Regions from separate parts of the Marinobacter sp. Hex_13 genome, predicted to be linked through region 1. Evidence: predicted binding sites of a transcription regulator. Region 1 holds the regulator's gene; each other region holds the start of a gene.
The links. Region 1 encodes sigma-54, which starts transcription at its own class of promoters, with help from an activator protein. Its sites were predicted from a motif close to ANTGGCATNNANNTTGCTNT; they were not measured.
Positions count from the first base shown of each region.

Region 2: the regulator sigma-54 is predicted to act here: its motif matches at 3,360-3,379, upstream of flgB (flagellar basal body rod protein FlgB).
Region 3: the regulator sigma-54 is predicted to act here: its motif matches at 3,744-3,763, upstream of flgA (flagellar basal body P-ring formation chaperone FlgA).
Region 4: the regulator sigma-54 is predicted to act here: its motif matches at 2,154-2,173, upstream of AXW11_RS15810 (pilin).

Region 1 is NZ_LSMM01000070.1:87,531-93,444, forward strand. Features, by position in the region: gene AXW11_RS17305 (HPr family phosphocarrier protein) at 106-375, opposite strand; gene rapZ (RNase adapter RapZ) at 383-1,264, opposite strand; gene ptsN (PTS IIA-like nitrogen regulatory protein PtsN) at 1,293-1,763, opposite strand; gene hpf (ribosome hibernation promoting factor) at 1,859-2,167, opposite strand; gene AXW11_RS17325 (RNA polymerase factor sigma-54) at 2,292-3,818, opposite strand; gene lptB (LPS export ABC transporter ATP-binding protein) at 3,971-4,696, opposite strand; gene lptA (lipopolysaccharide transport periplasmic protein LptA) at 4,674-5,306, opposite strand; gene lptC (LPS export ABC transporter periplasmic protein LptC) at 5,290-5,880, opposite strand; gene AXW11_RS17345 (KdsC family phosphatase) at 5,881-5,914, opposite strand, start outside.
Region 2 is NZ_LSMM01000084.1:9,068-14,981, reverse strand. Features, by position in the region: gene queF (NADPH-dependent 7-cyano-7-deazaguanine reductase QueF) at 1-755, shown strand, start outside; gene AXW11_RS19265 (adenylate/guanylate cyclase domain-containing protein) at 774-2,210, opposite strand; gene AXW11_RS19260 (Mpo1-like protein) at 2,211-2,522, opposite strand; gene AXW11_RS19255 (nitroreductase family protein) at 2,681-3,238, shown strand; gene flgB (flagellar basal body rod protein FlgB) at 3,443-3,841, shown strand; gene flgC (flagellar basal body rod protein FlgC) at 3,876-4,325, shown strand; gene AXW11_RS19240 (flagellar hook assembly protein FlgD) at 4,344-5,021, shown strand; gene AXW11_RS19235 (flagellar hook protein FlgE) at 5,049-5,914, shown strand, end outside.
Region 3 is NZ_LSMM01000046.1:7,960-13,873, forward strand. Features, by position in the region: gene AXW11_RS11965 (sodium-dependent transporter) at 1-708, shown strand, start outside; gene AXW11_RS11970 (MFS transporter) at 713-1,903, opposite strand; gene AXW11_RS11975 (CheR family methyltransferase) at 1,913-2,740, opposite strand; gene AXW11_RS11980 (chemotaxis protein CheV) at 2,780-3,712, opposite strand; gene flgA (flagellar basal body P-ring formation chaperone FlgA) at 3,911-4,615, shown strand; gene flgM (flagellar biosynthesis anti-sigma factor FlgM) at 4,794-5,120, shown strand; gene AXW11_RS11995 (flagella synthesis protein FlgN) at 5,128-5,598, shown strand; gene AXW11_RS12000 (cyclic di-GMP-binding domain-containing protein, MshE-related) at 5,641-5,914, opposite strand, start outside.
Region 4 is NZ_LSMM01000062.1:7,019-12,932, forward strand. Features, by position in the region: gene AXW11_RS15800 (type II secretion system F family protein) at 1-166, opposite strand, end outside; gene pilB (type IV-A pilus assembly ATPase PilB) at 169-1,884, opposite strand; gene AXW11_RS15810 (pilin) at 2,268-2,771, shown strand; gene AXW11_RS15815 (O-antigen ligase family protein) at 2,885-4,438, shown strand; gene AXW11_RS15820 (pilin) at 4,469-4,912, shown strand; gene cysQ (3'(2'),5'-bisphosphate nucleotidase CysQ) at 5,194-5,914, shown strand, end outside.

The sequences.
Region 1 (5,914 bases):
CCACGGTCAGAAAACCCTCGTATTATAGCGGAGTTAGGCAACATAGGTGAGGAAGAGTTGTAGGTGAATGCCGTAGACGGGCAAGGATGTCCAGTGTGGAGGTGGTTATTCGCCTTCCCCGAAGTAGTCGTTGATCAGCGTAACCAGCGCATCGACAGCTTCGGACTCATCCGGACCGTCTACAATCAGCTCTACCTCTGATCCCTGGCTGGCGGCGAGCATCATGACTGGCATGATGCTTTTGGCGTCCACCTGTCGCCCTTTGCGGCTGATCTGAATGCTGCTGTCGAATTCAGATGCCTTGCCCACCAGTTTGGCTGCGGCCCGGGCATGGAGCCCAAGTTTGTTGATGATGGTAATGGGGCGGCGGATCATAGGCGGTTCAGCTTTCCCTGCTTTGCAGGTGGGGCAGTTCGGTGTGGCGAACCTGCACATTGCTGTATTTGCCCGAGAAATAGCGGCCGAGCTGGTCGCAGATATAAACCGAGCGATGCTGGCCACCGGTGCAGCCGATGGATATGGTCATATAGCTGCGGTTGCTGTCTGCGAACGAGGGTAGCCAGTTTTCCAGGAATTGGGTCAGGTCCTCGACCATCTTACGGCTCAACGGCTCCTTTTCCAGGAAATCGATAACCGGCTGGTCGGTGCCCACAAACTGCCGAAGGCTGGTGTCCCAATAGGGATTGGGCAGGCAGCGCACATCGAACACATAGTCCGAATCCAACGGCACGCCGTGCTTGAATCCGAATGACTGGAATAGCAGTGCCAGTTCCTGGTGGCGCCTGCCCGCGACTCGTTGCTTTACCATATCCCGGAGCTCGTACATGGACAGCCCCGTGGTGTCGATGTAGAGGTCTGCCAGCTTGGACAGCGGCTCCAGAAGCTTCTTTTCGTTACCGATGGCCTCCCTCAGGGAGGTCTTGTCATCACTCAGTGGATGCTTTCGGCGCGTGGCATGGAAGCGCTGCAGAAGAGACTGTTCATCGGCGTCGAGATAGATGATCTCGATGGTTACGCCAGTATCCTGAAGGCTGCGGTAGATATCCTCGAAGTTGCTCAATTCTCCGGAAAGGTTACGGGCATCGATGCTGACCGCCATCTTTCCCAGCCGGCTGGGAGAGTTCTGGTTGGTGGCTTCCTGTGTGAGGGGGAACAGGAGGCCAATGGGCAGGTTGTCAATGCAGTAAAAGCCCAGGTCTTCCAGAACATGTAACGCGGTACTTTTCCCGGAACCTGATCGGCCGCTGACGATGATCAGTTTCATAGCCCGTTCACCTTGGATGTGGAGTTGTTCAGCTTGTTTCGGCTGTCATCCGGCGATAGAGAGAGCCTGCATCAGTGCACTGACGCAGCTGGTCGCAGAATGCACGTTCGTTGAACTTTTCAGCAAGTTGGCTCAAAAGCTCAAGATGCTCGCTGGTGGCTTCCTTGGGGACAATCAAGGTGAAGACGAGGTCCACCGGCTGGTTGTCGATAGCATCGAACGCAACGCCTTCTTCCAGGGTCAGCAAAACGCCAACCACGTGATCCAGCCCTTCCAGTCTGCAGTGGGGGATCGCGATGCCCTGTCCGATACCCGTGCTCCCCAGTCGCTCCCGTGCGACCAGATTAGTGAATATCTGGGTGTCGCTGAGCAAAGCGTCGTGTTGCTGGATCTGCTCGGCAATGGTTTCCATAACCCGCTTTTTGCTGGAGGCAGGCACCCGGCAAAGGGTTAGCTCCGGCGCGAGAATGTTCTCGATAGTCAGGGATGTGTCGGTCATGAATCGACTGCATTTCCGTAAAAAAAGGCTGCGGCACGTGTTGCATGGTTAGCCAGTGCCGCAGCTCGATTAACTGTCATGCCGGGGGCGTCGTCCTAGCGGGCGCCGTTCCCGTGCATCCGGTCTACGTTCTTTTCCTTGTGCTTCAGGATCTGCCTGTCCAGCTTGTCTACCAGTGCATCAATGGCAGCGTACATATCGCTGTTTTCGGCCTTTGCGTGAATCTCACCACCTATCACGTGAAGCGTAGCTTCCGCCATCTGGCGCACTTTTTCCACCTCAAGGGTAACCTGGCAATTGCTGATATGGTCGAAGTGCCGCTCAAGCTTTTCAAATTTGCCTGATACGTAATCTTTCAGTGCGGGAGTCAGTTCTACGTGATGGCCTGAAATATTGAGTTGCATAGGCTTCTCCTGTTTTCAGCTTGCCGGCACCCGTTAGGATACCGGCTGTGTGCCACAGCGTTATGCTGTAGGCGGTATACTTTCAGGAAAGGGCTCTCCCCGTGAGGCCGGGAACAGACGCTTCCTACACCAATCGCTTTCGCTCGTTGGACGGAGGAATGTGCATTGCCTCGCGATACTTGGCCACGGTTCGTCTAGCCACCTTTATACCCTGGTCTCCTAGCATGGCTGCAATTTTGCTATCGCTCAATGGCTTTTTCGGAGTTTCCGTTGTAATCAGCTTCTTGATCATCGCGCGGATTGCCGTGGATGAGCACTCTCCACCCTCGTCGGTACTGACATGGCTCGAGAAAAAATACTTAAGTTCAAATATGCCCCGCGGCGTGTGCATGTATTTCTGGGTGGTGACCCTTGAAATGGTCGACTCGTGCATTTCCACCGCCTGGGCAATATCCGAGAGAATCAATGGTTTCATGGCTTCCTCGCCATGATCCAGGAATCCCTGCTGGTGCTCGACAATGCGCGTGGCCACCTTAAGCAGGGTTTCGTTGCGGCTCTGCAGGCTCTTGATGAACCACTTTGCCTCCTGCAACTGGTCCCGCAGGTAGGTGTTGTCAGCACTGCTGTCCGCACGCTTTATAAGAGAAGCATAGCTTGCATTCACACGAATGCGCGGTGCAATTTCAGGATTCAGCTCCACGCGCCAGCGTTCATTGTGCTTGCGCACGATCACATCTGGGATGACGTAGTCTGGCTCGGCCTGATCCAGGGTGTCGCCGGGACGGGGGTTTAACCCGGTAATAAGTGCCAGAACGTCCCGTAGCTGCTCTTCTTTCAGGCGGCTGCGGCGTAACAGCTGGGCGTAATCACGGTTACCCAGCAGGTTTATGTAGTGGGTAATCACCAGTCGCGCCTGAGCCAGCCAGGGTGTTTCCGGGGGCAGCTGATTCAGCTGGATCAGCAGGCATTCCTGCAGATTACGGGCGAACACGCCGGGTGGATCGAAGTGCTGCAGGCGATGAAGAACGGCTTCCACTTCGTCCAGTTCCAGCGGGTCTTCGTCGGATTCGTCCACCATGCCTGAATGAATTTCTTCAAGCGGAGAGGTCAGGTAGCCGTGGTTATCAACCGCATCCATCAGGGCATGGGCGATGGCCTGATCCCGCTCGCTCATGGGCGTCAGGTTCAGTTGCCATTCCAGGTGGTCCTGGAGCGTTTCGGTGGGGGAATTACGGGTTTCGAAGTCGTGGTCGTTTTCGTCGTCGTTACGGGCTGCTGACGCGGGGGCTGACTGGTAAATGTCATCCCAGGCGGTGTCGACGGGAAGATCATCGGGAATGGTGTCGGGACTGTCCGTTTCTGATGACCAGTCAGGTCCATTTTCGGATTCGTCCCACTCAGTAGCAGTGTCTGAAGCGGTGTTGGATTCCTCGGTTGACGCTGTTTCAGACGACTCGTTGTCACTGTCCGTTGATTCCGGATTCTGGTTGTCGTCGTCTTCGGAGGTTTCCAGCATTGGGTTGGATTCCAATGCCTGCTGGATTTCCTGCTGGAGGTCCAGGGTGGAGAGCTGCAGAAGCCTGATAGCCTGTTGCAGCTGGGGCGTCATGGTCAGGCTTTGGCCCAGCTTTAACTGTAGTGAGGCTTTCATAACCATGGTTCAGGATCCGTCACTCGGTCTCTCTCTTCCGTCACTCAGGCTCTCTCTTTACGTCATCAAGGCGCTTTCTGGAGCCGGGGTTGCACAAAAACTCTTTGTATGCTGGCTACTTGCCGCACCAAGCAAGTTCTTTGCCGAGTGTACTACAGGCGAAACTCGTTGCCCAGATACACTTCCTTGACCTGCTGGTTGGCCAGTATATCGTCCGAATTACCAGAGGCAATGATGTGGCCGCCGCTGACAATGTAGGCATTCTCGCAGATGTCGAGGGTTTCCCGCACGTTGTGGTCGGTGATCAGTACGCCGATACCCTTGTCCCGCAAGTGTCGGATGATCTGCTTGATGTCGCTCACGGAGATCGGGTCGACTCCGGCGAAGGGTTCGTCCAGCAGGATGAACGCCGGCTCCATCGCCAGCGCCCGGGCAATTTCCACCCGTCGTCGCTCGCCGCCTGACAGGGCCATGCCGACGCTATCGCGGATGTGGGTAATGTGAAACTCTTCAAGCAGTTCCTCTAACTTGGCCTCCCGGTCAGTGCGTTTGAGTTCGCGGCGGGTTTCCAGGATCGCCAGTATGTTGTCGCGTACGGTAAGCTTGCGGAACACGGATGCTTCCTGGGGCAGGTACCCGATTCCCTTGCGGGCACGACCATGCATGGGCAGCGGCGTTATGTCCTGATTGTCGATGGTGATTCGACCGTTGTCGGCGGGAACCAGGCCAACAATCATGTAGAAACACGTCGTTTTGCCCGCGCCATTGGGGCCGAGTAAGCCGACGATCTCGCCACTGCGAATTTCCAGGGAAACGTCGATGACGACCTTCTTCTGTTTGTAGCTTTTTGCGAGGTTACTGGCCCTGAGAACTGCCATCGATATCCTGTCCGTTAGGGTTGTTATCTGGATTGCTACCGGCGTTGCCGCGCGGCTGGATGACCATTTCGACGCGACCGCTGCCATCGCCCTGGTCAGCAGAGCCTTCTGCGGTCACCACGCGTTCGGCGCTGTCATAATGAATGACGTCGCCCCGGAACAGGTTGCCGCCCTGTTCGATCACAGCTTCGCGCTGAAAGGTAACCCGGTTGTCGGAGGCGGACCAGGTGATCGTTAGCGCACGGGCGTCGGTTTCGCCCTGGCCTTCCATGGCAGGCTGGCGGTAGCGTGCCGGGGTACCGGTGGCTTCAATGCGGCTGACGCCATTCTCATCCCGGTGGAGTACAACTTTGTCCGCGATAAGGTTGGCATCGCCCTGGCTCATTTCAACCGAGCCGGTATAGGTTGCAATGCCCTGGCCTTCGTCGAGCCGCGCGTTGTCGGCATTGACCCTGATGGGTTGGTCAGACTCAAGATCAAAGGCCGCGGCGAACGGCATGCCCACGGTCATTGTCAGCGCCAGGACAATCGCTGAGACTGCCGGGCGCGATGCCACCGGTCGGTGCCTATTGCGGTGAGGGTTGGGCATGAATTTACTTGCCGGTCTCATAGCGTCCTTCCACGTCAGAGTCGAGTTCGAGGATTCGGTCATCAATCCATGCCTTCATGCCGGTTGCGCGGGTCAGGCTGAACGAGTCGGTCAGTTCCACCGGGGCGTCTGTGTAAACAGTACGCTCTGTGTTATCCAGTGTCAGCGTTGACGTGGTTAATGTCAGGGGGCGCCCGCCTTGGGCTTGCTGGGACACCCGAACATCCCCCGTCAAGTAAACCAGGTCGTCAGCTTCCATGAATTGGCCTTTGTTGGCCTGGACTTGCCAGGGTGCGTTGCCGGGGTCGCCGTAGAGCCTCGCATTCGGCGACTCCATAATGGTTTCGTTGCGGGCCTCGAATTGCTCGATACGTGGGCTTTCGAAGTGTGCGGTAAGCCGCCCGGTCTCATCGAAAGACAGATAGCGACCATTGACCACGAAACCGTCTGGTTCCGATTCGCCTCTCAGCGCGGCGGCATCCACCGGCTCTGATGACTCGTCACTTTGCCAGAGCAGGAAAAACAGTGCCACTATCGTGACAGCCAGCCCCAGAGTTCGTACCCAGGGCCGGGTAAAGAGGGCTTCAGCGGCCATTCAGTCCTGCTCCAGGTAGGGTTGCAGGCTTGCG
Region 2 (5,914 bases), on a different contig from region 1:
TGTTGTTTCCCGTGGCACGGGAGGAAAACCGTCGCCGCATCGGCCTGGAGGATGGCCGCTGGCCCTGGTTCGGGGAAGACTTGTGGCAGGCCTGGGAAATTTCCTGGTTGCGCACCGGGGGCGTGCCCGCAGTCGCCTGGGCGGAAATTCGGGTGCCTTCGGCGTCGCCGTCGATTATTGAGTCCAAGTCTCTCAAGCTGTACCTGAATTCCCTGAACCAGACAGTGTTTTCCTCCGCCGATCAGGTTCGGGATGTGATTGCCCGTGACCTGTCGAGCGCAAGCGGTGCGGCGGTCAATGTAGACCTGCACAGTGTTGATCAGGGAGCGAGAGCGGTCGGTCGGCCGGAAGGCTTCGTGCTGATCGACGACGAGGATGTGGAATCCGTGGGCTACGACTACAACCCGGACAGCCTACAGGCGACGGGTGATGTGGTGTCGGAGAAACTGTGCTCGCACCTGCTGAAAAGCAATTGCCCGGTCACCGGCCAACCGGACTGGGCAACGGTGCTGATCGATTACACCGGCCCGGCGATGGACCGGGCAGGGCTGCTGCAATACATCGTGAGTTTTCGCCAGAAGCAGGACTTTCATGAGCACTGTGTGGAAACGATGTTTACCGACCTGATGGCCCGTTGTCAGCCGCAGAAGCTGTCGGTGTGCGCCCGTTATACACGGAGGGGTGGTCTGGATATCAACCCCTGGCGCAGTACCGACCCGGAAGAGGCGGTAGGGCCACGGTTGATCAGGCAGTAGGTGTAAAGGCGGGAACGGTCAGGAATCCTCTTCCTGGCGCAGTCGCTCAGCGGCATCCTCGAGCGCAGACAGGATGGACTCCCGTTCCCGTTCGGTGATTTTTTCCGAATCCAGGTACATGGCAAAGCCGCTGCGTTCGTGCTCAAGGAAACTGCGGTTGGGGCCCATGTCGCGGCGGAAATCCACCACTTCGTAGATGGAGACCGGGCGGCCGAAGCCTTTCACGGTGATCTCGCCCTTGTCGCGGCACATGATGCGGTCCTTGATCAGCGAGAAGGTTTCGTAGGAGATCAGGATTTCACCGGGTTCAGCCAGGGATTCCAGGCGGCTGGCCAGGTTCACTTCCTTGCCGATGATGGTGTAGTCCATGCGGTTCTCGGCGCCGAAGTTGCCAACGGTGGTGTAGCCTGTGCTGATGCCCATGCGGATTTCCAGCGGTGTCTTGATACCCTGGCTGCGCCATTTCTGCCGCATGATTTTCATGTGTTTGCGCATTTCCACCGCCATGGACACGCAGGCGAAGGCGTCTTCTTTCTGGCCCCGGCTGGTGGGATCACCGAAGAAAATCATGATGGAATCGCCAACGAACTTATCGATGGTGCCACCGTATTTGAGGGCCACTTCCGACATTTCGTTGAAGTAGTGGTTCAGCAGTTCCGTCAGTGCTTCCGGCTCCATCTCTTCGGACAGTTCTGTAAAACCCTTGATGTCGGAGAAGAAGACGGCCAGTTTCTTGCGTTGTGTTTCCAGCCGCACGTCCCTTTCACCGGTAAAGATGGACTGCCACACCTGCGGTGACAGGTACTTGGAGAGTTTGTGGGACAGGGCAATGGATTGTTCCCGCTGATTCTGGATCTGGGTTTTTGCCATCATCAGCGCGCGGGCCTGCTGATGGGAATAGAACGCAGTCACACAGATATAAAGGCCGGTGGCACTGATCGCGATAATGCTGGTGATCATCGGCGACTGCAGTGACTCGGCGGGGCCCACGATGGCAACGCCGATGGCGCCGCAGGCGGCCATGATCATGGTGCCTAGCAGCCACTGGCGGATGCCGCCCACGATCAGGCAACTGAACATCAGCATCAGTGCCACGGCGACCGAGGGTATCGCAATCAATCCAATGCAGCCGACGAATCCACCCCCGATGGCGCAATCCGTTAACAGCATTTTCTGGCGAATACGGGATGAGTTACGGAGAAACGTTCGCCGGGTAAGTTGATGGGCAATGTGTGGCCAGGTCAGGGCGCCTGAAAGCAGCCACAGCATCCACAAGCCGAAGACGTCTTGCAGTACGCCTGACACAATAATGCCGGCAGTCGCCGTATACGCCAATATCCTGCCCTTGTAGTCGGGCATCGGCGGAATGGCGATCGGATGGTTCTGCGCGTCAAGCATGGCGGCCTTGCCGGCACTGGTACTAGCGTTACGCAGGTCAATCGGTGCGCTCATCATTCAGAAACGGATCCGCCCGACGAGCATATCTCTGAACATCACCCAATCGCCCATCAGGCTGTACAGTGGGTGTTTGAAGGTGGCAGGTCGGTTTTTCTCAAAGCCATAGTGGCCAACCCAGGCAAACCCGTAGCCGATGACGGGCAGGAGCAACAGATAGAGGAACTTGGCCGTTACAATGGCGTAGAGTGTAACGAGGATAACCAGTAGGCTGCCGACGAAGTGAAGCCTGCGGCAGTTTACATCGCTATGTTCTTCAAGGTAGTACGGATAGAAGTCCGCGAAATTGCGGAATGTTTGCTGTTGGCTCATAGGGCGTCTACCGGCTCGCTTATCGTTTTTAAGGTAGATAGTACTGTCTGATAGTGGAAAGTACTTAGACTAAAGACTAACAGTAAACCATCTGTCCCACAATTCATACGGTCGTTTGGCCCGAACTGACGTATTGAAATCAACCACAGCGAGGCGATATGACAGCAGTAATGGAAGCCCTGTTAAAACGATCTTCAGAGCCACGCCTGGAGGCGCCAGCACCGGACCCGGCAACGCTTGAAAATGCCTTTGCCTGCGCCGCGAGGGCGCCGGACCATGCGCTGCTTCGGCCCTGGCGGTACCTGATTATTGAGGGAGACGAGGCATTGAACGCCCTGGGTGAATTGTTTGCCGCCACCTGTGGCGACGGCGCCTCGGAAAAGGAGCGGGAAAAACGCTGCAAGAAGGCACTGCGGGCGCCTATGGTGATCGTTGGCGTTGCGTCTTACCAGTCCCATCCCAAAGTGCCGGAGATCGAGCAGTCCATGTCGGCCGCGGTGGGGATGGGGTATTTGTTGTTGGCTCTGGAGTCCGCCGGGTTTGGAGGCATGTGGCGTACCGGTGCCATGGCGCACGATCCAGCTATCAAGCGAGGCTTGGGGCTGCAGGACAATGAGATCATAACCGGGTTCCTGTATACCGGCAGTGTCAGTGCGCACAAGCCCAGCATACCCAGGCCTGAACCCAAAGAGTTTGTCAGGCGCTGGCCCCACTAGTTGCCGCCCCGTTGCCCCCGCCCCCGGCGCGGGGGAAATCCCTTGCCGCTTTCCGCCCTCAATTTACGATTCGGATAAGCCGATACCTGCCTCAGCCCGCACACCGCAACACCTCCTGAAAACTGGCATCGCGATTGCTTTTACCTCTGCAAGAACGCACAAACGGCAAAACGACCAACGCCGTGTGCAGGAATCGGAGGCACTATGGCAATTTCCCTGGACAAAGCATTAGGCATTCATCAGCACGCCCTGGAAGGCAGGGTAAAGCGTGCGGAGGTGTTGGCCAACAACCTCGCCAACGCAGATACCCCGGGCTACAAGGCGCGGGATGTGGACTTTCAGGCGATGATGCAGAAGGCCCAGGACAGCATGAGTGGTTTCGGCATGACCCGTACCCACGAGTCCCATATGGACACCTCGCCCATGGGCGCGGACAGCGAATTGCTCTATCGGGTACCGCACCAGCCGTCCGTGGACGGCAACACGGTGGATGCCCAGCAGGAGCAAACCCGTTTCATGCGTAATGCCATGGATTACCAGGCCAGTTTCCAGTTCCTGGACGGAAAGGTTTCAGGCATCAAAAAGGCACTCTCTGGCCAGTAAAACTGGGCGCAGCCATTAATTGAGGAGCACCATCATGTCTCTGGGTAACATTTTCGACATCGCCGGTTCCGGTATGACAGCCCAGTCGCTGCGGCTGAACACCACTGCGTCCAACATCGCCAATGCCGAGACGGCCAGTTCCAGTACGGATCAGACCTATCGCGCCCGCAAGCCTGTTTTCGCGGCGATACAGCAGTCCATGCTGAATCCGTCTCAGCAGAGCATGGCGTTTGGCAGCGACAACGGCCCGGGGGCAGGCGTTCGGGTTGAAGGCATCGTCGAGAGTGACGCCGAGTTGCAGATGCGCTACGAGCCTGATCATCCCGCCGCGAACGAGGATGGGTACGTGTTCTACCCCAACGTCAACGTGGTTGAAGAAATGGCGGACATGATGTCGTCGTCGCGCAGCTTCCAGATGAATGTGGACATTATGAACAGCGCCAAATCCATGATGCAGCGTATCCTGACCCTGGGTCAGCAGTAACCGAGCGAGGATTGAATCATGAGCGTAGTGAATAACACGACAGACGCTTCGGATGTGCTGAGCCAGTATCGAGTGCAGCAGGATCAGGCCAAGAGCGGAAGTGAGCTGGGCAAGAACGAGTTCATGGAATTGATGATCGCTCAGCTCAAAAACCAGAACCCTCTCGAACCTCAGGACAACGGCGAATTCATCTCTCAGCTGGCGCAGTTCAGCTCCCTGGAGGAAATGCAGAGCCTGTCCGGCAGTGTCGACGATATGGCCAGCCAGTTCCGCTCCACCCAGGCACTGCAGGCCTCTGCAATGGTCGGGCGTACGGTCTTGGCACCTTCATCCATTGGCGTGCTTGGCGCGGACGGTGAGATATCCGGCAACGTTTCCGTTCCGGCAACCACATCCGGGCTGAGAATCACCATTGAGAATGAGTCCGGTGAGCAGGTCCGGCAGATTGATATGGGTGAGCAGCAGCCTGGCCAGACAGCGTTCAGCTGGGACGGCAAGGATGGCAACGGCAACAGTTTGCCACCCGGACGCTACAAGGTGGTCGCAGAAGCCTCGTACCCCGGCGGGCTTGAGCAACTCGGCACCATGGTCAGCGCCAATGTCGACAGTGTGTCGCTGGGGCAGGGTGGCAGCATTACTCTGAACCTGGCCGGCATGGGCTCCATCGCGCTGCAAGATGTTCAGCAGATTAATTGATACCGGTGAAACAGTAAGAGGTGGAGTATGGGTTTTAACACAGGTCTTAGCGGTTTAAGGGCGTCATCGGTTGATCTGGATGTCACCGGTAACAACATTGCCAATGCGAGCACAGTAGGTTTCAAGAGCAGTCAGGCGCAGTTTGGCGACCTGTACGCTAGTGGTTTCCTGAGTGCCGGCACCAATCCGATTGGGGACGGTGTGCGGGTGCAGGACGTGAAGCAGAATTTTGGGCAGGGCAATATCAGTTTCACCGACAACGGCCTGGACCTTGCCATCAACGGTGACGGTTTCTTTGTGCTGAATAATGGCGGTGAGGTGCGGTATTCCCGTGCCGGCCAGTTCGGTGTCGACAAAGACGGGTTTGTCACCAATAACCAGAACATGCGGGTTCAGGGCTTCGTTGCCGATGAAGACGGTAACCTTTCCGGTATTCGTGGTGATCTGCAGGTTGAAACCGATAATCTGGCGCCTCGTCGGACCACGAATCTACGCTCGGACCTGAACCTGGATTCCCGGGAAACCGTGTTGGAACGCCGAGTTGCCGATATGGGTGATTACACGGCGCCCGCCGGCTCCACCGGTTTTCCGTCTGAAACCTTCGAAATCACCTACGCAGATGGCAGCGTGGTTAGCGTGCCCATCAACGCGGCGGGATCGACTGATTTCTCAGCGGCTGACGTTGTGGATGTGCTCAATGGGCAGGACGGTCTCTCTGCCTCCGCGACCACCACCTATGAGGGGATGTCCGAGGCGGACTTGAACGCCGCCATTGCGGCTGGCAACTTCAGCTTTGACCTTGCGGTAGGCGGGGTCACTGTGCCCGTTGATACGACAGGTGTGACCGATGCGGCTTCGCTGGTCACTGCAATTAACAACGCCCAGGCGCCGAC
Region 3 (5,914 bases), on a different contig from region 1:
GGCGTTTTGGTTGCCCTGGGCCACGCCTTCTTCACGCTCAGCCTCGGCATGGGCGTCATGATGGCCTACGGCTCCTATCTGCCAAAAAACATCTCCATCGCCAAAACCTCCGTGACCGTCTCGATCATGGATACCGCCGTGGCCTTGCTGGCCGGGTTGGCTATTTTCCCAATCGTATTTGCCAATGGCCTTGAGCCAGGCGCCGGTCCCGGCCTGATCTTCCAAACCCTGCCACTGGCATTCGGGCAAATGCCTATGGGCAGCCTCTTCGGTACGCTGTTCTTCGTGTTGCTGATCTTTGCCGCCTGGACATCCGGCATTTCGCTGCTGGAGCCCATTGTCGAATGGCTTGAGGAACAGAAGGGGTTGAACCGTACGGTGAGCACCGTCGGAGCAGGCATCGTCTGCTGGTTACTGGGTGTGGCCTCCGTGCTTTCACTGAACCTGTGGTCGGACGTGACACCGCTGGGCATGTTTGCGATGTTCGAAGGCAAAACCATCTTCGACCTTCTGGATTTCCTGACCGCAAATATCCTGCTGCCCCTGGGTGGACTGCTGGTCGCCGTGTTTGTCGGCTGGACAATGTCTCGACAGGCGTTGGAAAGCGAACTGGGCATGTCACCGGGCACATTCTCGGTCTGGTATCGCGTCCTGCGTTACTTCACACCCGTTGCTGTCGCCGTCGTGTTCGTCTACAACCTGGTATAACCAATCAAGCGGGATGCCGGCCCCTGTTCTGGGGCCGGCTTATCAGCCAAACGGCCATCAAGACACCGTGTAACACCAGGAACGGTATGGCAATCAGCAACAGTCCATTCCAGTCAAACGCCGCCAATACCGCACCAGCACTCAGTGCAGCTGTCGCCTGCGAGCCGAATACCATCAGGTCGTTGAGCCCCTGAACACGGAACCGCTCCTCATCGCGATATCCCTGCGGCAACAGCGTGGTGCCACCAACAAACAGGAAGTTCCAGCCAACCCCCAACAGGATGAGTGCAAACAGGTAGTGGTGAAAGCTGATACCGCTGAACGCCAGGGCCACACACCCCAGATAGGCCAGCAATCCCAGCCCCATCATCCTCGGAATACCCACCACACGAATTAACCAGCCACTGACCAGCGACGGCAAATACATGGCCATGATGTGAATCTGAATGACCCACTTGGCATCTTCAAGCGGGTGATCGGCCACTTCTGTCATACTCAGCGGTGTTGCCGTCATGATAAAACTCATGAGGGCATAACCGATGGCGGCGGCACTGATCGCCGCCCATATGACCGGTTGCCTCAGGATGTCGGTCATCGGGCGACCGCCCTCCCCCAAGGCTTCCCGGACTCGCTCCCCGCTGGCGCGGTACCCGAATACCAGTACGACCATGGCAAGCACCTGCACGACACTCAGTGCAAGCCAGCCGCCCATGAAAGGGTATTCGGCTTGACCTCCACCACCGACAAGCGCAATTTCCGGCCCCAGCCACGCCGCTACAAGACCACCGAGAAGTACCCTGGCTGCGGCGGAGCCAGCCATCTCGGGCGCCACCGACTCCATGGCCGCAAAGCGGTATTGGTGAACCACCGCCAGCCCGGTTCCACCCACAACCGCCGCAACGCACAAGAACGGGAAACTTGCGCTCCAGGCTGCCAGCGTACCGAACAATCCGGACATCGTACCCGCCAGCGCGCCAAGCAACATAACCGGCTTGCGCCCCAGACGCTCCATCATCCACGTAGCAGGCTTGATAGTCAGCACCGTACCAACAACCACAAGGCCCACGGGCAGGGTTGCCCACTCAGGCGATGGCGCCAGAAGACGTCCGTGAATGCTTCCGATAAAAACGATAAAAGGCGCTGTACACATGGCAAGCGCCTGGGCGGCGACCAGTATCCATACATTGATCGGCATTGGGTGGGCCTATTTTTTGCGGTAGATGATACCTGGGTGGCACTGCACCATTTCGTAGAGATGAGGCAACCCGTTCAGCGATTCCGATGCTCCCAGTATCAGGTAACCACCGGGATTGAGGGTGGCATGGATACGGGTCAGGATGTCCTTTTTAAGCTCTGCCGAGAAATAGATCAGTACGTTCCGGCACATAACGATATCAAACTTTCCGAGCATGTAGCGTTCGAGCAGGTTGAGTTCCCGGAACTCAACCATGCTCTTGATCTGCGGTCGGATTTGCCAGCTACCATTCATCGCGGGAGTGAAAAACTGCTTCTGACGCTCGGGCGACAGTCCCCGGCCAATGGCAATCATCTCATACTCGCCACGGCGCGCAACCTCAAGAACGCTTTTGGAGATGTCGGTGGCGGTGATCTTCACATCCCGCAGCCTACCCGGCCGTTGGCGACGAAATTCTTCAATAATCATCGCTACCGAATAGGGCTCCTGCCCTGTCGAGCAGGCTGCCGACCAGATACGGAGTGACTGCGCTGATTTTCTGTCGCCGAACTCCGGCAGCAGCTTTTCCTGCAGGATGCGGAACGGGTGATTGTCCCTGAACCAAAGTGTCTCATTCGTCGTCATCGCATCGATCACGACTTCCTTCAAACTGCTGCGACCGGTTCGCTTCACGCGATCCAGCAGATCACCCAGGGTACTCAACTTGTTCTCTTCCATGATCCGCCGTAACCGGCTTTTCACCAGGTACTGCTTGTTGTCCCCGAGCAAAATTCCACACGCATCCTGCAGGAATGTCTTAAACGCCTCGTATTCCTGTGGGGTTATCTCAGCTTTCATTGGATCTCAGTATCGAGTGGGTCGGAAGTGACACCGGCGTCACTGCTCGCGATCGACAATTTCCATAACCCTTTCAGCCAACTCATCGGGGCTGAATTTTGCCATGAAATCGTCAGCGCCTACCTTCTGCACCATTGCCTTGTTGAACACGCCACTCAAGGACGTGTGCAGCATGATGAATACGTCCTTGATTGCAGGCTCATTTTTGCACTTGGTGACCAAAGTGTACCCGTCCATTTCCGGCATTTCGACATCGGATATGATCAGACACAGGTGGTCGACGGCCTGGGAACCATCTGCCGTAACTTCTTTTAGATAATCCAGGGCCTGCTTGCCGTCATTTTTTGTCACCACCTCCATACCGATGGCCGTGAGGCACCGCTCTATCTGACGTCGGGCCACTGCGGAATCATCCACAACGAGCACTGGTAGATGGCCGGGCACCCGCTCTGAACTGCGGTTGCGGACGTCTTCGGTGACATCCTCCTCAAACGGAGAGACTTCAGAGAGTATCTTTTCAACATCGATAATCTCAATCAGCTTGTCTTCAAAGTGCGTTACCGCTGTCAGGTAAACGTCTTTGCCCGCCCCCTTGGGTGGCGGCAGGATGTCTTCCCAGTTCATATTCACGATGCGGTCGACACCAGCCACCAGGAAACCCTGGGTTTTTCGGTTGTACTCAGTAATGATCACGAAGCTGGTGGCCATCTCTTCCTTGGGAATACCGGGAAGCCGGATTGACATACCAAGGTCAATGATAGGGATGGTCTCGCCACGAATATGGGCCACGCCCCGAACCATAGGGCGACTGTTCGGCAACGACGACAGCCTGGGGCACTGCAACACTTCCTTGACCTTGAAGACGTTGATGCCGTACATCTGCCGGCCACGAAGGCGAAATAACAGAAGCTCCAGACGATTCTGGCCCACCAGCTGGGTGCGCTGATTTACACTGTCCAATACCCCTGCCATCGTTTATATCTCCCACTCGAAACGTCTTGCTGCCGGCACGCATCTTGCTGCGTTATTCTAGAAAGTCGCGTGGAACCGGCTATGTGCCGGTTTATTGACTCACTCGATAGGCTTAACGGCCGAATCCGGAAATCATTAGGATATTCCTGAACTCGGGGCTTTACCCGGTTAATGACAGCATAGGACAAACTGCCGCGTATGCGCATTACCAATTTCGCCATCATATTGTTATTCGCCGTAACAGCCGGCCCGGCAATGGCCTCCACGACCACGGCCGAACAAATTCAAAGCAGCGCGGAACAATTTCTGGAGGCATTTTCAGAGGCTCAGGCAAACGAAGGCTTTACGGTTTCCCACGATACTGGCCAACTCGACGCACGCCTCTCGCTCGCAACCTGTGATACCCCACTCAGCGTATCGTTCAGCGGCGACCCCTGGAGAACCACCCAACCCTCGCTACTGGTTTCCTGCGAGGGCGAGCGCCCCTGGCGCATGTTCCTTCCGGTATCCGTCACGATAACCGGTGAAGCCATGGTCGCCGCCCGCCCCCTGGGGCGCGGCGAACGACTGACAAAAGCGGCAATACAGTCGGATAACGTGGTGGTGAATTCGATTCGACGGGGCGCAATAACCAATGTCGACCAGTTAATGGGCATGGAAATGCGCCGCGGCGTGAACGCCGGTACCGTATTTACACCGGATTTGGTGCTGGCTCCGGCAGCGATCGAACGCGGAGACCATGTTATCATCAGCGCCCGCAGCGGAAATTTTTCGGTAAACTCAAGGGGTAAGGCCCTGGCTAGTGCCGGGATTGGAGAACAGGTTCTGGTTGAGAACCTCTCGTCCTCCCGCACCGTGCGTGCCCGTGTGACTGCTCCCGGGCATGTCGAGATTCCCATGTAACCTCGTTCCCGGCATTGATTCACCGGAAACGGCAATCTGTTGCCGGTTTTTTGGAAAGATGACAAGAGTGTCATTTAACTCTTGCAAAAATCGCTAAAGAAACGTCAGGCCATGCCGATAGACAGGTATGAAATTTTGGAGCCGCCCAACGCGGCCGACCAGTTAAGCAGGTAACGTTATGTCAGTTGACTTTAATGGAATAGGCCCAGGCCAGGTCAACACCCAGAAAACCACGGCCGATAAATCTTCCGCTACCCAGAGCACTCAGCCCTCTACAGCTGAGCAGGCAAAGACCCAGGCGCAAGGCGCCCGTGGTGAAAATGTCAATTTGAGCAGCCAGGCGAAGAACCTGAAACAGCTCGAACAAAAGCTCGGCAGTTATCCGGAAATGGACGATGACCGTATCGAGCAGATCCGCTCTGCCCTTGAAAGCGGCTCCTACAAGGTTGATGCAGAGAAACTGGCCCAGAAAATGCTTGAGATGGATGAAAGCATTTTCGGGTGAGTAGATCATGGCCGCAATTGATGAACTGAAAGACCTTTTATCTCAGGATATCCGTCAACTCGAATCCCTGGCGGACGTCCTGCAGCAGGAAAAAGCCTGCCTTTCCACATCTGATATCCGTAAACTCGAATCACTGACTGGCGAGAAAAACACTCTGTTGGGTCAGATTCGTGAACGGGCCAAACTCAAAATCCGCCTTCTGGTGTCGATGGGGTTTCGACCTGAAAACGGAGCACCCTCACGGTTTATTCTCAGCGCCGGCCTGTCAGATGTTTACGACTTGTGGCGGGAGGCCGACGAACGCCTTAAGACCTGTCACCAGTTGAATAGCAATAATGGGCGGGTTGTCAGTCACCTTCAGAAGCGCCTTTCACGTCTTACTGATATATTCCGCGGCGTTTCCGGGCACCAGACCCTCTACGGTGCTCAGGGCGAGCAAAAGGCCGTATCACACCGTACCGTTCTGGCGAGCGCCTGACGGCTTCTGGGCTCCGCAAACGTCGGAGCCCAACGCATCCCATCAGCGAGTATAGATCGTCATCTGTGAATCGGGATGGAAGCGGATATTGTCGAGTGCAATGTTCCCCATGGACGGTCCCTGACTGCCGCTGACCCGTATATTGTCCATGCGGATCTGTTCGATCCTTTCCGGGAACGCCAGGGTGAGTCCGCCATCGTCACGAACCATGTAACGGGGAACATCATCCCGATAATGCACACCGGATATCGTCAGATCAGAATCCAGGAAGTTCAGCACCGGCACGAAAATGTTCGCTGTTAGTTTCAGGCCTTCG
Region 4 (5,914 bases), on a different contig from region 1:
GGGGTTTTGGTTTCTTTTTCACCTTGTCTGGAATAATGCCCTGCTTACGCAACTGGGCCTTCACCAAAGCCAGGTTGGTGCCAGACACCTCGCCCTTGGTTTTGTTGCCCTTGCGGTCTTTGCCTTCCCAGACGAACGCCTGAAGTTTCTCTGCTTTCTCTGCCATGCTTAATCCTTCGTCACGCGGTTGGCTTCCTCAAGGCTGGTCACGCCCTCAATGACTTTTTTAAGGGCGGACTGCCGCAAGTTCGGGAAGCCTTCGGCCTGTGCCTGCTTTGCAATTTTAATCGAACTGGCTTCTTCCATAATCATGTTCGCCAGCTCCTCGGTAATCTTGACCACCTCGTAAATCCCGACGCGGCCTTTATATCCACCATTGCATTTATCACAGCCCTTGGGACGGTACAACGTGAACCCTGTATCAATTTGTTCCTGTGTGAACCCCTCCGCTAAAAGCACGTCTTTGGGGATGTCGGCAGGTTGTCTACAAGAGTTACAAAGCCGGCGGCCCAGGCGCTGGGCGATAATCAGGCTCACCGACGTGGCGATGTTGAAGGAGGGGACCCCCATGTTCATCATACGAGTTAGCGTTTCCGCCGCGCTGTTGGTGTGCAGGGTCGAGAGCACCAGATGCCCTGTTTGCGCCGCTTTGATAGCGATGTTCGCCGTTTCCAGGTCTCGGATCTCACCAACCATGATGATGTCCGGGTCCTGACGCAGGAAGGCTCTCAATGCCTCCGCAAAGCCGAGGCCTACCCTGGTGTTGACGTTGACCTGGTTGATGCCTTCCAGGTTGATTTCCGCGGGGTCTTCGGCCGTGGAAATGTTTCTTTCTGGTGTGTTCAGTATGTTCAGGCCGGTATAAAGGGAAACCGTTTTGCCTGAGCCGGTGGGCCCCGTCACCAGTATCATTCCCTGTGGCTGCTCAAGGGCGTCCAGGTACAGTTGTTTCTGTTCTTCCTCATACCCCAGGACATCAATGCCGAGCTTTGCCTGACTTGGGTCGAGAATCCGCAGAACGATTTTTTCTCCCCAAAGGGTAGGGAGAGTGTTGACCCGGAAGTCGATGGCCTTGGTCTTGGACAGCTTCATCTTGATCCGGCCGTCCTGGGGGACCCGGCGCTCTGAGATATCCAGCTGCGCCATGATTTTTACCCGGGCAGAAATCTTGGGGGCCAACTTGATGGAGGGCCGCGACATTTCTTTCAGAATGCCGTCGGTGCGGTATCGAACCCGATAGGTTTTCTCATAGGGTTCAAAGTGAACGTCCGAGGCCCCCCCGCGAATGGCGTCAAGAAGCATCTTGTTCACGTACTTTACGATGGGGGCATCGTCGACATCGCTGGTCGCGACAACGGCATCGTCTTCCTGGTCACCGCCTTCGGTTTCAACGCCTTCAAGGTCGGCATCATCCAGATCACCCATCGACGTATCGTGGGACTCAAGATACTTGTCGATGGCTTCCCGGAGCTTGGCGTCGTCAACCAGGATGGCGTCTGTACTCAAACCGGTATTGAATTTGATCTCGTCCAACGCCTGGATGTTGGTCGGGTCGGAGACCGCAATAAACAGCCGGTTCCCACGTTTATAGAGCGGCAGGGCATTGTGTTTTCGTATCAGTTTTTCGTCTACGACCTTATCGGGCATCATCTCCGGCATAAAGGCGTTGAGATCGAGAACCGAAACGCCAAACTCCATGGCGGCGGAAAAGGCGAGCCCCCCGCTATTCGCCAGGTTGTTCTGCACCAGGTAGGTAATGAGTGGAATGCGGTTGTGGGATGCTTGGAGAAAGGCATCTTTCGCGGTGGATTCATCAATAAGCCCGTCATCGACGAAGCGTCTCGCCAGGCCCGTAAGCGTTACATTGCTTTTATTGGTAGACATAAATTGTGTAAAAAACGCTGCCTAAGTGTCTGAAACGGATGTTGGTCTGATGAAGTGAGTTTAGATGGCTGGCAACGGTTTGGAAAGGCGTGCGGGCAATGAAGTGGTCTTGTGCCCGGAAAACCTGGTGCTTACGGATGTGTCATCTGACAATAATTGTCACCCAGTGACGTGTGAGGGCATAGGGTCGACTTCTTTTGTCGATGCGATGAATTTCACAATGTTTTATAAAGTGCTGATAATAAGGCGTTTGTCGGCGGTTGACTTTAGTTGGCACGAGCAATGCTTAACAAAACCCAGGCTCTAGATACCGGTCACGGGGTGCGACTCCGCCGGGCCCGGGCCGTATCGAGTGGATTAACGACAAACACAGAGGTCGACTAATGAAGAATATTCAAATGAATCACGCCCAGAAGGGTTTCACACTGATCGAACTGATGATCGTTGTTGCGATCATCGGTATCCTGGCCGCTGTTGCTATTCCTCAGTACCAGGACTACACCGCCCGTTCACAAGTTTCTCGCGTGGTTGGTGAAATTAATGCTCTGAAATCCAGTGCTGAAAGCATTTTCAACAGTGGTGGTGAAGTCGTTGCGACTCCAGATGACTTGCAGCAAGATCCGCGTCAAATCAATATTGGTTGGACCGGTTCTAACCTCGTTGACGATAACTACGGTGATGCGGCAGGTCTTGACGTGGAAAACGGCGCTCTGCCCAATATGTCTTGGTCTGTGCAATTGGGTGAAGATGCCTCTGGTTCTGTTCGTGGCGTTGTAATCACTATTAGTCGCAGCCTTGCCGGTGCATACTCTTGCTCCATGACTGGCGGTACTGCTGCACAGGGTTGGAAAGACTCTTACGCTCCTGCTAGCTGTGAACACTCTTAATAGCTAGCTTTAACCGGCCGACCTCTCGAAGGTTGGCTGGTTGAGAAGTTCAAAAACCCCGCCGCTCGGTGGGGTTTTACTATTCTGATTAATAGTGATTCTGAGGATGTCTTGTGGCGAAGAAGGCGGGCGGCACTCATGAAGATCCTTTGATGCTTGGTCATTCCAGTCTTTTTCTTCATCTCTTTCTGTTTCCTGTTTTTCTGTGCGTTATTCTCGTTTCTCTGTTCATCGATTTCCTTCCGGTCTACTTTGGCAACTTTGCTGACCAACGTTTTTTCCAGGTATTTCTTCTTGTCTTTGTGACGTTTTCTGTTTCGTTCATCCTTGCTCGGAGTTCAACGCGACGATTATGGGGTGATAACTGGCCCGCGTTTGTCGTTGCTGCAGGCTTTCTCCTTTTGGCAGTTCCTTTTGTTGCCAGCGAGTATCGCTGGGTCGAGCCGGGAATGTACGGCTTATTCTTTCTGGCGTTTCCCGTTATGGGTTGGAAGATTCGTGAAAGTGGGTGCACAGAAAGAGCCGCCGTCGCGTTGGTTGGTGTGATTCTGGTTGGTTGTTTTTTCTACGCGGCGATGACTCTCACAGCCTACGCGTTTGCCATTACTGACAAATTTTCGAATCTTGTTGACGTCATTCCCTGGGGGTTCGTCAATATGCGTTATTGGGGGCACCTTGCTACGTGGTTTCTGCCGTTGTTTCCGTTGGCACTGCTGTATGGATCACTCAAGAATCGCTCGCTTTGGCAAGTGGGCGTATATTTCACGGCAGGTATCTGGTGGTGGGTGATGTTCCTCACGACGTCGAGGGGCTCGATGGTCAGTCTGGTTCTTGCCGCATTGATAGTAATGGTCCTTTTCGGCCGGATGGCAATTCCCTGGCTAGCCGCTTCATTGAGATTCGTTTTGCTAGGTGGACTTCTGTGGTGTCTGCTTTCCTGGGCTATTCCAGAGCTGGTTTTCGAGAAAACCATGATTCGTGGTCTGCACTCCGGTGGTTCCGGGCGTCTGCCGCTTTGGGTCGAAGCATGGGGAATGAGTTTGCAGAACTTCCCGTGGGGAATGGGAGCGCAGTCATGGCTCACTCACACCACTCTTACCAGTAACTATTTAGCTGCGCGGACTCTTGGGCATCCGCACAACATGTATCTGATGTGGGCGGCAGAGTATGGCTGGGCGTTGATAAGTTTGGTCGCTGTTCTCATTTGCGTGACGGTGAAAAGGCTTGTTTCGCTGCGCAGACTGATGGGGTCGGGCATGCAGGGGGCAGCCTCTTTGGTGGTCGCTTTTACTGCCTCATGTGTAGCGGGTCTTGCTCACGCTGGAGTTTCTGCAGTCTTTCTTGTTCCTGCCACAATGTCTGTAGCCTTGCTGGTGCTGGCTATTTTTTGGGCTTTATCGTTACCAATGGTCACGACTGATTCGGACTCGAAGATTATTAGCGGGGAGGTAAAACGTTGGGTCCGCCCGAGTATGCTGCTTGCACCTTTCGTATTATTTTTTGGTATTTTGTGGATACAGGAGGTTTGGCGCTATCACGAAGCGATGACGGAGGACTTGAGGGTTTATGTTGAAAGCCAGAATGCTCCTCTTTTGCCGCGCTTCTGGCTACATGGATTTTTCCCGCGCCCAATACCTGGTGAGGTTGGTCCGGGTTTTGCTGAATGAAGGTATGTCTCGATTTCTGGAATACGTAATATGATTGGAAAAAACAGCGGATTTACCTTGATTGAGCTCATGATTGTTGTGGCGATCGTCGGCATTATTGCGGCAATTGCCATACCAAGCTACCAGGGATATGTTATGCAGTCTCAGGTAAATCAAGCGCTTGGAGAGTTGTCGGCTTACAAAACTGCTGTAGAGGAACGCTTGTCCCAGAGCGGAGCATTGGTTAATTCTGATATTGGTTATTCCCCCTCACCGTTAACAACGGGTACAGCCGCTATCGATATCGCTGTGCTGAATCCTGACGGTTCTGGTCACATTGAGGTGACCATGGGGGGCAATGCGCACGGGAGTCTGACAGGTGTCGTCTTAAGGCTGGAGCGCTCCGTTACGGGGAGTTGGAGCTGTATTGTCGACACAAGTGGCGCCCCTGGATGGAGTGACCGCTATAGTCCGTCAGGCTGTGCAGTCATTTAAGTCTTGGCCGCTTCAAACTAGCACCTGACTTCGGTGCCCCAACCAAGAAGTCTTACAGATTTGCTTTCTATTGACGTTGCTCGCAACTGCTTCTCCGTGGGTGTGGGTGACGTATAGACTTTATGCAGATCGAGAGAGTTATTGTCAGCTAATACCCCTCCACCCCAGTATTTCCCTCGAACCTTCAATGAAAGGTGCCTCCGCATTAGTTTTGATGTGTTGCGTCACTATCGCCCATAATAGCGCAAACGTAATTGACCTGACGCAGGAAGCCGACCCTCATGCACTACAGCTCCATCCTCCCCGATGTCCTGAAAATCGCAGACGCCGCCAGCGAAAAGGTGCTCAGCATCTACATGACGGACTTCAAGGTCGATTTTAAGGCGGACGAGTCGCCGATTACTGCGGCAGACGTCGCCAGCCATCGGGTGATTGTGGCAGGCCTGCGAAACCTCAGCCACGATATCCCCGTGCTTTCAGAAGAGGGTGCAGAGATCCCCTGGAGCGAGCGCAAACAGTGGCGGCGCTTCTGGCTGATTGACCCGATTGATGGCACCAAGGACTTTACTCAGCGCACCGGTGAATTCACCGTTAACATCGCTTTGATCGAAAACGGCGAACCCATTCTCGGGGTCGTCACAGCGCCTGCGTTAAAAGAAGCCTACTGGGGCTTGAAAGGCGAGGGCGCCTACAAGCGGGACCGTACAGGCCGCACCCGGCGGATCAGTGTGGTTGAGCCCGGTGAGGCCAAGCGCGTTGTTGCCAGCAAGAATCACTTGAACGACGAAACCAAAGCTTTCATCGAAAACCTTGGCGCTCATGAGCTGGTGCAGGCTGGCAGTTCCCTCAAGTTCTGCAAGATTGCCGAAGGCCATGCGGACATTTACCCGAGGTTGGGACCAACCTGCGAGTGGGATACAGGTGCCGCCCACGCCGTGCTCTCGGCTGCCGGAGGCAAGGTGGAAACCTTGGAGGGCATGCCTTTACAGTATGGCAAGGAAG